DNA from 3 places in the Rhizobium sp. CB3060 genome. Region 2 is predicted to be linked to each of the others. Evidence: predicted binding sites of a transcription regulator. Region 2 holds the regulator's gene; each other region holds the start of a gene.
What was found. Region 2 encodes LexA, which represses DNA repair genes until DNA is damaged. Its sites were predicted from a motif close to TGTTCNNNNTGTGTTCNG; they were not measured.

Region 1 (3,661 bases), 860 kb from region 2:
CAGGACGAAACCATCGACGTCGTCATCACCACCGGCGGCACCGGCTTTACCGGCCGCGATGTCACGCCCGAAGCGCTGGAGCCCTTGTTCGAAAAGCGGATGGACGGGTTTTCCGAGGTGTTCCATCGCATCTCCTACGACAAGATCGGCACGGCGACGATCCAGTCGCGTGCAACCGGCGGCGTTGCCAACGCCACCTTCATCTTCGTGCTGCCGGGCTCCCCTGGCGCCTGCAAGGATGCCTGGGACGGCATTTTAAAGGCGCAACTCGACTACCGCCATATGCCCTGCAATTTCGTGGAGATCATGCCGCGGCTCGATGAACATCTAAAGCGCGGTGCCGGCTCAAAATAAGCTGGCGCTTTATGCCTTCGATCCAGGCAAGGCAGGAATTGATTCCCAATTCTGACCCGTGAGGATCACGCAGCTTCGGCCGGAGACACCGGTGATCATCATTGTCCAACTGCCGCTTTCAGCAGCAAAGACCTCGATAATATTCCTCGGATCGAGCTGACCAATGGCCGAGAGCTTTTCGGAATAGTGCGCTTCCAGAAAAGCGACCATATCGGCGCGTTCAGCGCATGCGAACATCGCTTGCGAAGCTGCAGTACTCGGATGAAGGATTGCCGTTGCCACAAGGGCCGTTCCGATGAGGCGGCAGAGCATCGTGCGTCCCATGACGCACCTCCTTTCGCCGGAAATCCGGCGGAAGAGGAGAGTTCCGCTGACCTGCTCTGCCGCATACCGGCATCTTCATGGTCGGCCGCCTGACGCGACACGCGAGACGTGCCGCCATATGAAAATTATGACAGAAATTCTCTTATTTTCAAATGGAATCTGGATTGATTACAATGCGCTACCTTGCCGCGCGTGCGACCCAAGAGGGAATTAGCTCGCTCGACAGTTGGCGGCTCTTTTGCCCCCTGGCGAATTCGGCAAGCCGCATGCCCGTTTTGGCGGCGGCGATGGCCTGTCGCTTGGAGAGGAGCAAACCCAGTTCCAGAGGCGGCAGGCTGCGGCCGATGCGCTGGAACAAAGGCCGTCGATAACCCCGCGACGCGGTGAAGCGCGCCGGCACCTTATTCAGCGAGACATATTCGGCAATCTCATCGATCCAGCCGGCTTGCGGGCGGGCGCCGGGCTCGACGAAAAGCAGCCATTCGCCGCGCGCCGAATGCAGTATGTCTTTGATATCCCACTGGGAATAGAAACGGCAGCCGGCAGCGTCGGCCACATGCGAGGTGCCATCACGCGAGCCATGATCGAGCACGACGACGTCGCACACCAAACCTTCGATCGCGCCCGCTACCAGGGCCGCCAATGTCTGCGCCAGCTCAGGTTCCTGATCCTGGCATTCGATGATTACTGTCAACATTGCCCATTTATAAAGCGCCGCACAATTTATTGCCAGCACATAACCCTTTAAACCCGAAGGTTTAGACAAGGCTTATGTGCAGGTTCACAATGCCACCGGGACCTCTGCTCGTCGGCATGTACACGCTGCGCGGCGGAGCGTAATCGCGCATTTTGTTCTTGCAATGTTCTCGTTTGTCGGATAGGAATTTAATCATCTTAGACGCGGCATGCGATGCCATGAACCGCCCCGGAGTTACCGATGAACGAGCAGTCCCTTGCAGGGCAGGTCGCATTTGCGCCTGCCAATACGGCAGATGTTGCCAATGCTTTGATCGCCGACACCGGTCTCAGAGTCGAGATCGACCGCCGGCGCGGTCGCGGCGCCGGGCTGAACCCGAGCGGCCGATTCGAACCGCTGCGACGTGAGACATTCGATGACGGCTGGCAAACACTCGAAGAACTGCCGCCTTTCAAAACCGAAGTCCAGGTGGAGAAGCCGCGTACGGCAATCACACGCAACGAATCGCCCGATATATCCTTCGATCGTTCCATCAATCCCTATCGTGGCTGCGAGCATGGCTGCATCTATTGTTTCGCACGGCCGACGCATGCCTATATGGGCCTGTCGGCGGGACTCGATTTCGAATCAAAGCTCTTCGCCAAGCCGGACGCGGCGCGGCTTCTGGAACGGGAGCTGGCCAAGCCCGGCTACAAGCCGCGCGTCATCGCCATCGGCACCAATACCGACCCCTATCAGCCGATCGAGAAGGAATGGCGCATCATGCGGCAGATTCTCGAAGTGCTGAACAAGGCAAACCATCCGGTTGCGATCGTCACCAAGTCAGCGCTGATCATGCGCGATATCGATATTCTCCAAGAGATGGCCGCCAAGAACCTGGTTCGGGTCGGTATTTCCGTGACCACGCTCGACCGCAAGCTGGCGCGCACCATGGAACCGCGCGCGGCGACGCCGCAGCGGCGGCTGGAGGCGATCCGGGTGCTCAGCGAGGCCGGTATCCAGACGGCAGTCATGGTGGCGCCGATCATTCCGGCGCTCAACGACCACGAAATCGAGCGCATCCTCGACGCCAGCAAGGCCGCCGGCGCCCTGGAAGCAACCTATGTCATCCTGCGCCTGCCGCTGGAGGTCAGCCCGCTCTTCCGCGACTGGCTGCTGCAGAACTATCCGGATCGCTACCGCCATGTCATGTCGCTGATCCGCTCCATGCGCGGCGGCAAGGATTACGATGCCGAGTTCGGCAAACGCATGAAGGGCGCAGGCCCCTATGCCTGGCAGATCAGCCGCCGTTTCGAAATGGCAACCAAGCGGCTGGAGCTCACCCGCCGCAGTATCGCATTGCGCGACGACCTGTTTGTGCCGCCGGATGGCAGCGGCGTGCAGCTTTCGCTGCTCTGAGCGGTTCAGCTTTCGCGGAATCTTAGAACCGCTCTATCTTTTTGTTTTTTCGCAATTCCGGACGGAAAGCGGCTCACGCACTTTTCCCGGAATTGCTCTGACCCTTTCCCGCGGGTTTCCCTGCCCGCCGGAAGAGCCCCCTGGTTCGCCGCCTTGATCCACCGGGGGCTTGCAGGAGATCGGATGGTGTGCGAGCTTGCCGCATGCCACGCAGCACACCATCCGATTCTCCCATGCTTTTCGACGAGGGCCCGATCGTTCCAACCTTCGAGTTGGAGCTGATTGCCCGCCGCGCTGGACACTGGCCTGTCGCAGGTGCCGATGAAGCCGGGCGCGGGCCTCTTGCAGGTCCAGTCGTCGCGGCCGCAGTCATTCTCGATCCGGAACGCATTCCCGAGGGATTGAACGATTCCAAGCAGCTTTCGGCCATCAGGCGCGAGGCGCTGTTTGTCGAAATCCTCTCGACCGCGACCGTCTCCATTGCTTCTTCGAGCGCGGCGCGTATCGATATCACCGATATTCGCAAGGCGAGCCTCGACGCCATGCGCCGTGCCATCTGCAGCCTGGCCGTGCCGGCAAGCTACGTGCTGACGGATGGGTTGGATGTGCCCGGCGGCCTCGCTTGCCCGGGAAAAGCCGTGGTCAAGGGCGATGCCCGCTCCTTTTCCATTGCCGCAGCCTCGATCGTGGCCAAGGTGACGCGCGACCGGATGATGGCCCGCGCCGGAGATGTCTTCCCCGCATACGGCTTTGCCGCCCATGTCGGCTACGGGACGCCTGAGCACCGCGCCGGCATCGAGAAGCACGGCCCCTGCTCGCTACATCGCATGAGTTTCCGGCCGCTCCGACGGGATGAAGCCTGACAGCCGCGAGTTCTCGTTATCCTGC
Region 2 (3,661 bases):
GCACTGGCAGCCATCGTTATCGCAGCCGCCGTCCTCACCGTGCTGTCCGAAATGGGCGTGCAGATCGGGCCGTTGATTGCGGGGGCCGGCATATTCGGCGTGGCGATCGGCTTCGGCTCGCAAACGCTCGTCAAGGATATCGTCAGCGGCATTTTCTACCTGATGGACGATGCCTTCCGCGTCGGCGAATACGTTCAAAGCGGCAGCTACAAGGGAACCGTGGAATCGTTCAGCCTGCGTTCCGTCAGGCTTCGACATCATCATGGTCCGGTGTTCACAGTTCCCTTCGGCGAACTCGGCGCCGTTCAGAACATGAGCCGCGACTGGGCGATCGATAAATTCCTGCTACGGGTTCCGTTCAATACCGACGTCGCCAAGGCGAAAAGGATCGTCAAGCAAATCGGAGAGCAGTTGAAAGAAGATCCGGAAATCGGACCGCAGATTCTTGAGACCCTGAAAATGAAGGGGGTGGAGCAAATTGGCGACTTCGGTATCGAACTGAGCTTTGCTTTTACCGCCCTCCCCGGTCGGCAAACCTACATACGGCGCCAGGCCTATACCATGATCCGCGACGCCTTCATGGAAAACGGCATCGACTTCGCTCAGCCGACAGTGCAGGTGGGTGGCGAGGAAAAATCCGATGCCGCGATCGCAGCCATGACACTGCAGAGAAAGAAGATCGCTGAGCAAATGACGCAATCGGCAGCGCCGCCGACCTGAACGTTCGCGCGAGATCAGTCACCAGCCTCATCTCCGCGCCCTCTTTGGCAAGGCGACAACCCTGGAGCCGATACCGGATGACGTTGGACAGAAAGGAGATCCAATGTGCTGAATGACCATCTGACGTCTATTGCCGCGCACGTTATTCAAATAGCGCTGACACCGGTCTTTCTGCTGGCGGGCACCGCCGGGTGCCTCAATGTCTTCTCGGCCAGGCTCGCCCGCGTCTCCGACCGGGTCAACAGCCTTTTCGAACGGGTGACCTCTGAGGACCCGGATGAAACGCGGTTGCTGCAGCTCTATTATCTGCGACGGCGAACATTGGCGCTGGAGATCGCAGTTCTGCTCGGCACGGCATCGGGCGTGTTCACATGCCTTGCGACGCTCGGCCTCATGGGCGGTGCAATTCGACAGCAATTTCGCGAGCAATTGCTGCTCTGGCTCTTTGGCCTTGCCGTCTTCGCACTCATGGGCGCCTTTGTGGCCTTTCTCGTCGAGATGATTCTGGCCGGGCGCAGCATGCTAAGGCAGATCGCCAACGACCGTACCTTGCTCGAGCACCGGCACGGGAGTTCGAGGAAAAGTTCAACCTATTGATATCCCATCGAATATTACTACGGATGGCACCAATCCCGGCCCCTCAGAAATCCGGATTCCCAGTCAGATCCATAGCTTGCTCTCCATGGTTCGGAGAGTGTCGTCCTCCAAAGAGCTTATAGAACGAAGAACATGGCTTTTCGCCGCCTTGGAGATAATCCGTTTTGGGATCGTCCGAAATTTTGCTTCGCCCGATTCCGCATATATTTCTGCTATTTAGTTTGAAGGTGCCGGGAAAAAAGTCATCTGCCCGGGACCTGTTATGTTCCCATTTATTTGATGCACCTACAAAATGTTCACCGAAATTTAAGGGCTTGCGGAACACATATGGAACATATAGTGTCCGTTCTGGATTTGTTTCACGACACCTTCTCAGTCCCGAGGTTCAAAACGATGTTGACGCGCAAGCAGCAGGAACTGCTTCTCTTCATTCACGAACGAATGAAGGAGTCCGGTGTTCCGCCATCTTTCGACGAGATGAAAGATGCGCTGGACCTTGCGTCCAAATCCGGTATTCACCGTCTCATCACGGCTTTGGAAGAACGCGGCTTCATCCGTCGCCTGCCGAACCGGGCCCGGGCGCTGGAGGTCATCAAGCTACCGGAGGCCTATAGCCCGAGCCTGCAGCCTCGCCGCGGCTTTTCGCCAAGCGTCATCGAGGGTAGCCTTGGCAAGCCGCAACTTGTGCCGCCGCCCGCACCCACCAAGCCGGTGAGTGAGGACAACAACAGTTCGGTTTCGGTACCCGTCATGGGCCGCATTGCCGCCGGCGTTCCGATCTCGGCCATCCAGAACAATACTCACGACATCACCGTTCCCGCCGACATGCTCGGCTCCGGCGAGCATTATGCGCTGGAGGTCAAGGGCGACTCCATGATCGATGCCGGCATCTTTGACGGCGATACCGTCATCATCCGCAACGCCACGACCGCCAATCCCGGCGACATCGTCGTCGCTCTCGTCGATGATGAAGAGGCGACATTGAAGCGCTTCCGCCGCAAGGGAGCCTCGATCGCGCTTGAAGCGGCAAACCCTGCTTACGAAACCCGCATCTTTGGGCCGGATCGAGTGAAGGTACAAGGCAAGCTCGTCGGTCTCATTCGCCGCTATCACTGACCGGTGACGCCGGCTTGAGCGGCGCGCCAAAAGTGTCTGTTCGCCAGTCGTAGGAGCGATGCAGGCTCCATGGCCGCGAAAGGTTTTCAAACGCTGCCGTCATTATCGGTTTATCGGTGCTAAGGCTCATTTCGATGGACCCTGTGCGGCGCAATGTTGCACCTGTGAAGAGCGTGGCGCCAGAGCGGCAGCGATCAAGACGCAGCCGTACGGAGGTGATGACGATATTGGCCGTGTCGCAGGCCGGAGCGAGATAGGCGGCATCTTCAATGGTGACAAGCATGTCGCCATTATCCAGCATTGCCACGCACCATGCACCTTTTTGGCAGGCGAAACCGCCCGGCCCGGCCGCGTCTAATGCCGCATCCATCGCCTTTCGAACGGCGCTCTGTTCTTCGGAATTCAGGCGACGATGCTTGTCTGATTTGCTGATTTTGGGGAGCTGACTATCCGGCGGAAGCATCGTTGGCGGTTGCTGCTCGGTGATCGCCAATGCTCTTTGCCATTGCTCGAAGATGAAATCCGGCGGTTTTTCGCGGTTTGTCGTCAACGCACCGTTGCGCAACAAGGCGACCAGCGTGCCGTCCTCGGAGATCATGAGATCAGGCTTCAGGACACCGGGGCCGAGCGCCACGACTGCGACCGAACCGGTGATCAAGAGCGCACCTGCATGTCGCAGCCATGTTCTCAGCAAGGTCATCAGCAAGAAGCCGGCTATGACCGTCGGGAACAGCCAGACCGGCAGCCGGCCGAAGGGAATATTACCGCCCCAGGCGGCAACCGTTTTGGCAATGACGATGACGACATCAAGTCCCCAGCCGGTTATCTGCCAGAAAGGGGCATCAACGCCAAATGGCATCAGTAGCGTCGCCGCCATGCCAAACGGCATGACGACAAAGGAGACGACCGGCATAGCCGCCAGATTGGCAACGAGGCCATATGTCGCCAACCGGTGAAAATGTTCTATCGAGAAGATTGCCGTCGATGCGCCGCCTATAAAAGAGGTCGACAATATGCTTCCGAAGAAACGGGAAACGAAGAGCAGCGGACGCATGACCCGGAACCGGGAGAGAACGCTCTCCCGATGCGGCCTCCTCGCCCAGAGCGAATAGCCGGACACCAACGCCAGGGTCGCGGCGTAAGACATCTGAAAACTTGGTCCGAGCGCCTGCGAAGGCGACAGTATGAGAATGACTATCGCCGATAGCGCCACGTTGCGCAGGCTAAT
Region 3 (3,661 bases), on a different replicon from region 2:
GTCCGGGCCGCGATGCCTCCAATGAAGAGCGCCGCGGCCGCGCCGTCGATCGCACCATTCCCGCCGCCGGCGACTTCATGCAGGGCACCAAAGGCCAGGCCACCTCCCGGCAGCTGCGCATCGATCTCGCCGACCCCGAACGGCAAAACACTGCGGCGGCGCATACCCGCTCCTTCCAGGCTGGCGATTTTCTCGCGCAACTCGTCGAGAACGGCATTCGAAGTGGCGACTGATGTGGTCATGATCTCCTTACGGCAACCCGTCTTGACTTGCGAAAATGCGATATGTTCTTTATTTGTTCTCAAAGCGAAAACGAGTCAATGCGCGCCGGACGCGTTCAAGTTGAGCGGGGCGTGGACCTGACGGATTCCATAAACGGATTCAATTCGATGGCTGAATTGGGAATTTTTTCACATGACCCCTAGAAGCGATCGGCATCTCAAAGCGAATAACGTCGTTTTCCAGAATGCTACGTCCACGAAAGCATCCGAGCTACACAAGAGTATTCTCACTTTGACTAGTGTTTGTTTTGTTTTCGCGCGAAATCCGCGTGGTACAGGGAGTGACGACATTTGTCTGATGTGGAGTTCTCTATGAATCTTCGACTCGAGCTTTTCGTTGCGAGCGTTAGAAAATCTGCTGATTTCTATTGCCGGTTCCTGGGCTTTCAAATCAGCGGGCACAGCTCAGACGGTTACACAAAACTGATTAACGGCGACGCGGTGATCGGTATCAATAGCGTGGAAGCTCTCGGCCAAGATCATCCGCTGTATGCCCATCAAAATGAGAGACTCGGTCGCGGCGTTGAAATTGTTCTCAGTGTCGACGACGTCGATTTCGCTTATGAAGTCGCAAGGAAAGAGCAATGTGACGTCTCCGATCTCGCTAGCCGCCCATGGGGTCTTCGAGACTTCCGCGTGACCGACCCTGACGGCTATTACATCAGAGTGACCAGCCGCTAGGCTGCAGGCCAATGTTTGCGGTCACCAATTTCGCCTTGAACCTATCCTTCTTGCCGCGGCGTGGCGGGTGCTTTGATTGCGCTCCCTGGCTCCAAGCCGTGGAGGCATAGGCTCAAGCACGCAATGCCCGCAACTCGTAAGATGGCACGCGCCGGCGCTTGCCGTCATCATCCCGATAAGCGGCAACCCTGCTCAAAAGAGGTGGAATAAAATCCACTTCCTCGAAGGTTACGGGGACCGTGTAGAGGATGGCGGCATTTTCGTTCGCCCATTTCACCTCACGCCTTGTGATGGATGGAGGCGCAACGCTGAGCAGGACACCGAGCGCGGATAGCGCCATCGTCAAAGTGAGCAATGCGAATTCAACTGTCATGACGAACGGCGGAAGCGGTCCCATCAACGCACCAAGGATTGCTCCAGCCAGAAAAACCACAGCCGGAGCAGCCATAGACCAGATTGTTATCGGTGAGCGGAGCACATAATTCAACATTGCTACAACCATTCCTGCCGTTTGATTTTGAAAGAATATCGATCAGAGCGGCGACTGCGCAAGCAGCCAATTCCACGACGATGGCCCACACTTCCAGGCGACCGTCAAAGCGTGACCTCATCGATTCTGACAAGATCGGCGCCTAACGAGTGTGTGCCTTAAGCTCATTCGTTCGTTGACGGCGGCCCTAGCATTTTCGACCAGATGAACCGATCAGCGACCTGACGAGCCAGCGGAGGACCGTCTCTTGCAGCCTGAGTATAGAGGACGCAGCGATCTTCGACTCGCGCCGAGATTAATAGGAGGTGGCATATGGCCTCCCCCTCACCCGCCATTTTGGCGTTTCCTGCTGTTGATTTCCACGGGATGAGAACGCTGCCGGCGGCCGGTAGCTGCGACGGCCAGGGCTAAGCGCCGATCGAAATGGTTGATATCGCGCCGAAGCCTGCTATGTTCTCTTTTTGTTTCGGCAGTGAATGCCGATACAATCGCGATCGCCGAAGCCGCCATGAATGACATGAGCACGACCCCCGTCCGAAAAATCGTCCATGTCGACATGGACGCGTTTTATGCGTCGGTCGAGCAGCGCGATAATCCGGAACTGCGAGGCAAGCCTATTGCCGTCGGTGGATCTGCCGCTCGCGGCGTGGTCGCGGCGGCGAGCTACGAGGCGCGCAAATTCGGCGTTCACTCAGCGATGCCGTCGGTCACCGCCAAACGCAAATGCCCCGACCTGATCTTCGTGCCGCCGCGCTTCGATGTCTATAAGGCGGTGTCGCAGCAGATCCGCGAAATCTTCGCCGAATACACGCCAATGATCGAGCCGTTGTCACTCGATGAGGCCTATCTGGATGTCACGCACAATCTCAAGGGCATGGAGATCGCCACCGAGATTGCACTGGAGATCCGCGCCAGGATCAAAGCGGTCACCGGCCTCAACGCCTCGGCCGGCATCTCCTATAACAAGTTCCTCGCGAAGACGGCGAGCGACCTCAACAAGCCCAACGGCCAGGCGGTCATCACCCCGAAGAACGGGCCGGCCTTCGTCGAAGCCCTTCCCGTCAAGAAATTTCATGGCGTCGGCCCGGCAACGGCGGAAAAGATGCACCGGCTTGGGATCGAAACCGGCGCTGATCTCAAGCAGCAGACTCTCGAGTTTCTAGTCGAACATTTCGGAAAGTCCGGACCCTATTTCTATGGCATCGCGCGCGGCATCGATGAGCGCCAGGTCAGGCCGAACCGGGTGCGCAAATCCGTCGGCGCCGAAGATACATTCTCACAGGATCTCCACGCTTACGAGCCGGCCCGCGAAGGGCTTCAGCCGTTGATCGAAAAGGTGTGGGGTTATTGCGAGGCCAATGGGATCGGCGCCAAGACGGTGACGCTCAAGGTCAAATATGCCGATTTCAACCAGATCACCCGCAGCAAGACTGTTCCCACTCCTCTGGCCGCGATCGCCGACCTGGAGGAGATCGTCGGCCTGCTGCTGGCGCCGATCTTTCCGCCCCGAAAGGGCATTCGCCTGCTCGGCGTCTCGCTGTCGTCGCTCGAAAGGCGCGCCGCCGGAACGGAACCGCAACTGCGGTTGGCGCTTTAGACCGCCAGCATCGGCTGGGCAGGCTCGCCGGCGCGACGCTTGACCCGGAAGGTGCCCGCCGGCAGCGGCCGGAGGATTTCCTCTTCGTGGACAAGTCCATCCAGCCAGGCCATGCGCTGGTCGCGTGCCAGCACCGCCATCTGCCGATCGTGAATAGGCGCGATGTCGGCATTCGCCTCGATGGTGAGGATGGCATAGGCCTCCGGCCAATTCTCAGACGCCGGCCGCCAGATCCCCGCGAAATAGAACCAGTCGCCATTGGCGAGCGAAAAGCTGAAGCTTTTATGGCGAAACTCCGAGGCCGGCACTAGGCAGCGGTGGGTCGGAAACGTCCGTCCTTCCGATCGGACGACGTTGACGGCGCGTGGACCGCCGTCCCGCGGGCGCAGTCCCCACGGCAGCTCCACCATCTCCACATCGCCGTCATGGCGTCTTATGATGACGCGGCGCTCGTCGAGCGGGGCGTCGGACTGGAAAACCTTCGCGCTCATCATAGATAGAACATATCAGGAACAATTTTTCGAGGCAACCAACCTGAAATGAGGGACGTATGTGCAATGATTATCGGCTGATGGTGGATGCTGCTTCGATCGCAAAGGACTTCGCCGATCT

Region 1: a site for LexA is predicted at 1,529-1,546, ahead of N2601_RS02060 (PA0069 family radical SAM protein). Genes of this name have one in related genera too.
Region 3: a site for LexA is predicted at 1,904-1,921, ahead of dinB (DNA polymerase IV). Genes of this name have one in related genera too.

Annotation. Positions count from the first base shown of each region.
Region 1 covers NZ_CP104158.1:422,135-425,795, reverse strand. The annotation lists gene moaB (molybdenum cofactor biosynthesis protein B) at 1-354, shown strand, start outside; gene N2601_RS02070 (hypothetical protein) at 364-678, opposite strand; gene N2601_RS02065 (glycosyl transferase) at 857-1,375, opposite strand; gene N2601_RS02060 (PA0069 family radical SAM protein) at 1,616-2,773, shown strand; gene N2601_RS02055 (ribonuclease HII) at 2,977-3,636, shown strand; gene N2601_RS02050 (phosphotransferase enzyme family protein) at 3,653-3,661, opposite strand, start outside.
Region 2 covers NZ_CP104158.1:1,284,378-1,288,038, reverse strand. The annotation lists gene N2601_RS06380 (mechanosensitive ion channel family protein) at 1-720, shown strand, start outside; gene N2601_RS06375 (DUF2721 domain-containing protein) at 826-1,317, shown strand; gene lexA (transcriptional repressor LexA) at 1,711-2,433, shown strand; gene N2601_RS06365 (ComEC/Rec2 family competence protein) at 2,414-3,661, opposite strand, start outside.
Region 3 covers NZ_CP104161.1:220,745-224,405, forward strand. The annotation lists gene N2601_RS33200 (ImuA family protein) at 1-242, opposite strand, end outside; gene N2601_RS33205 (VOC family protein) at 594-962, shown strand; gene N2601_RS33210 (hypothetical protein) at 1,075-1,335, opposite strand; gene dinB (DNA polymerase IV) at 1,961-3,049, shown strand; gene N2601_RS33220 (SOS response-associated peptidase family protein) at 3,046-3,543, opposite strand; gene N2601_RS33225 (SOS response-associated peptidase) at 3,600-3,661, shown strand, end outside.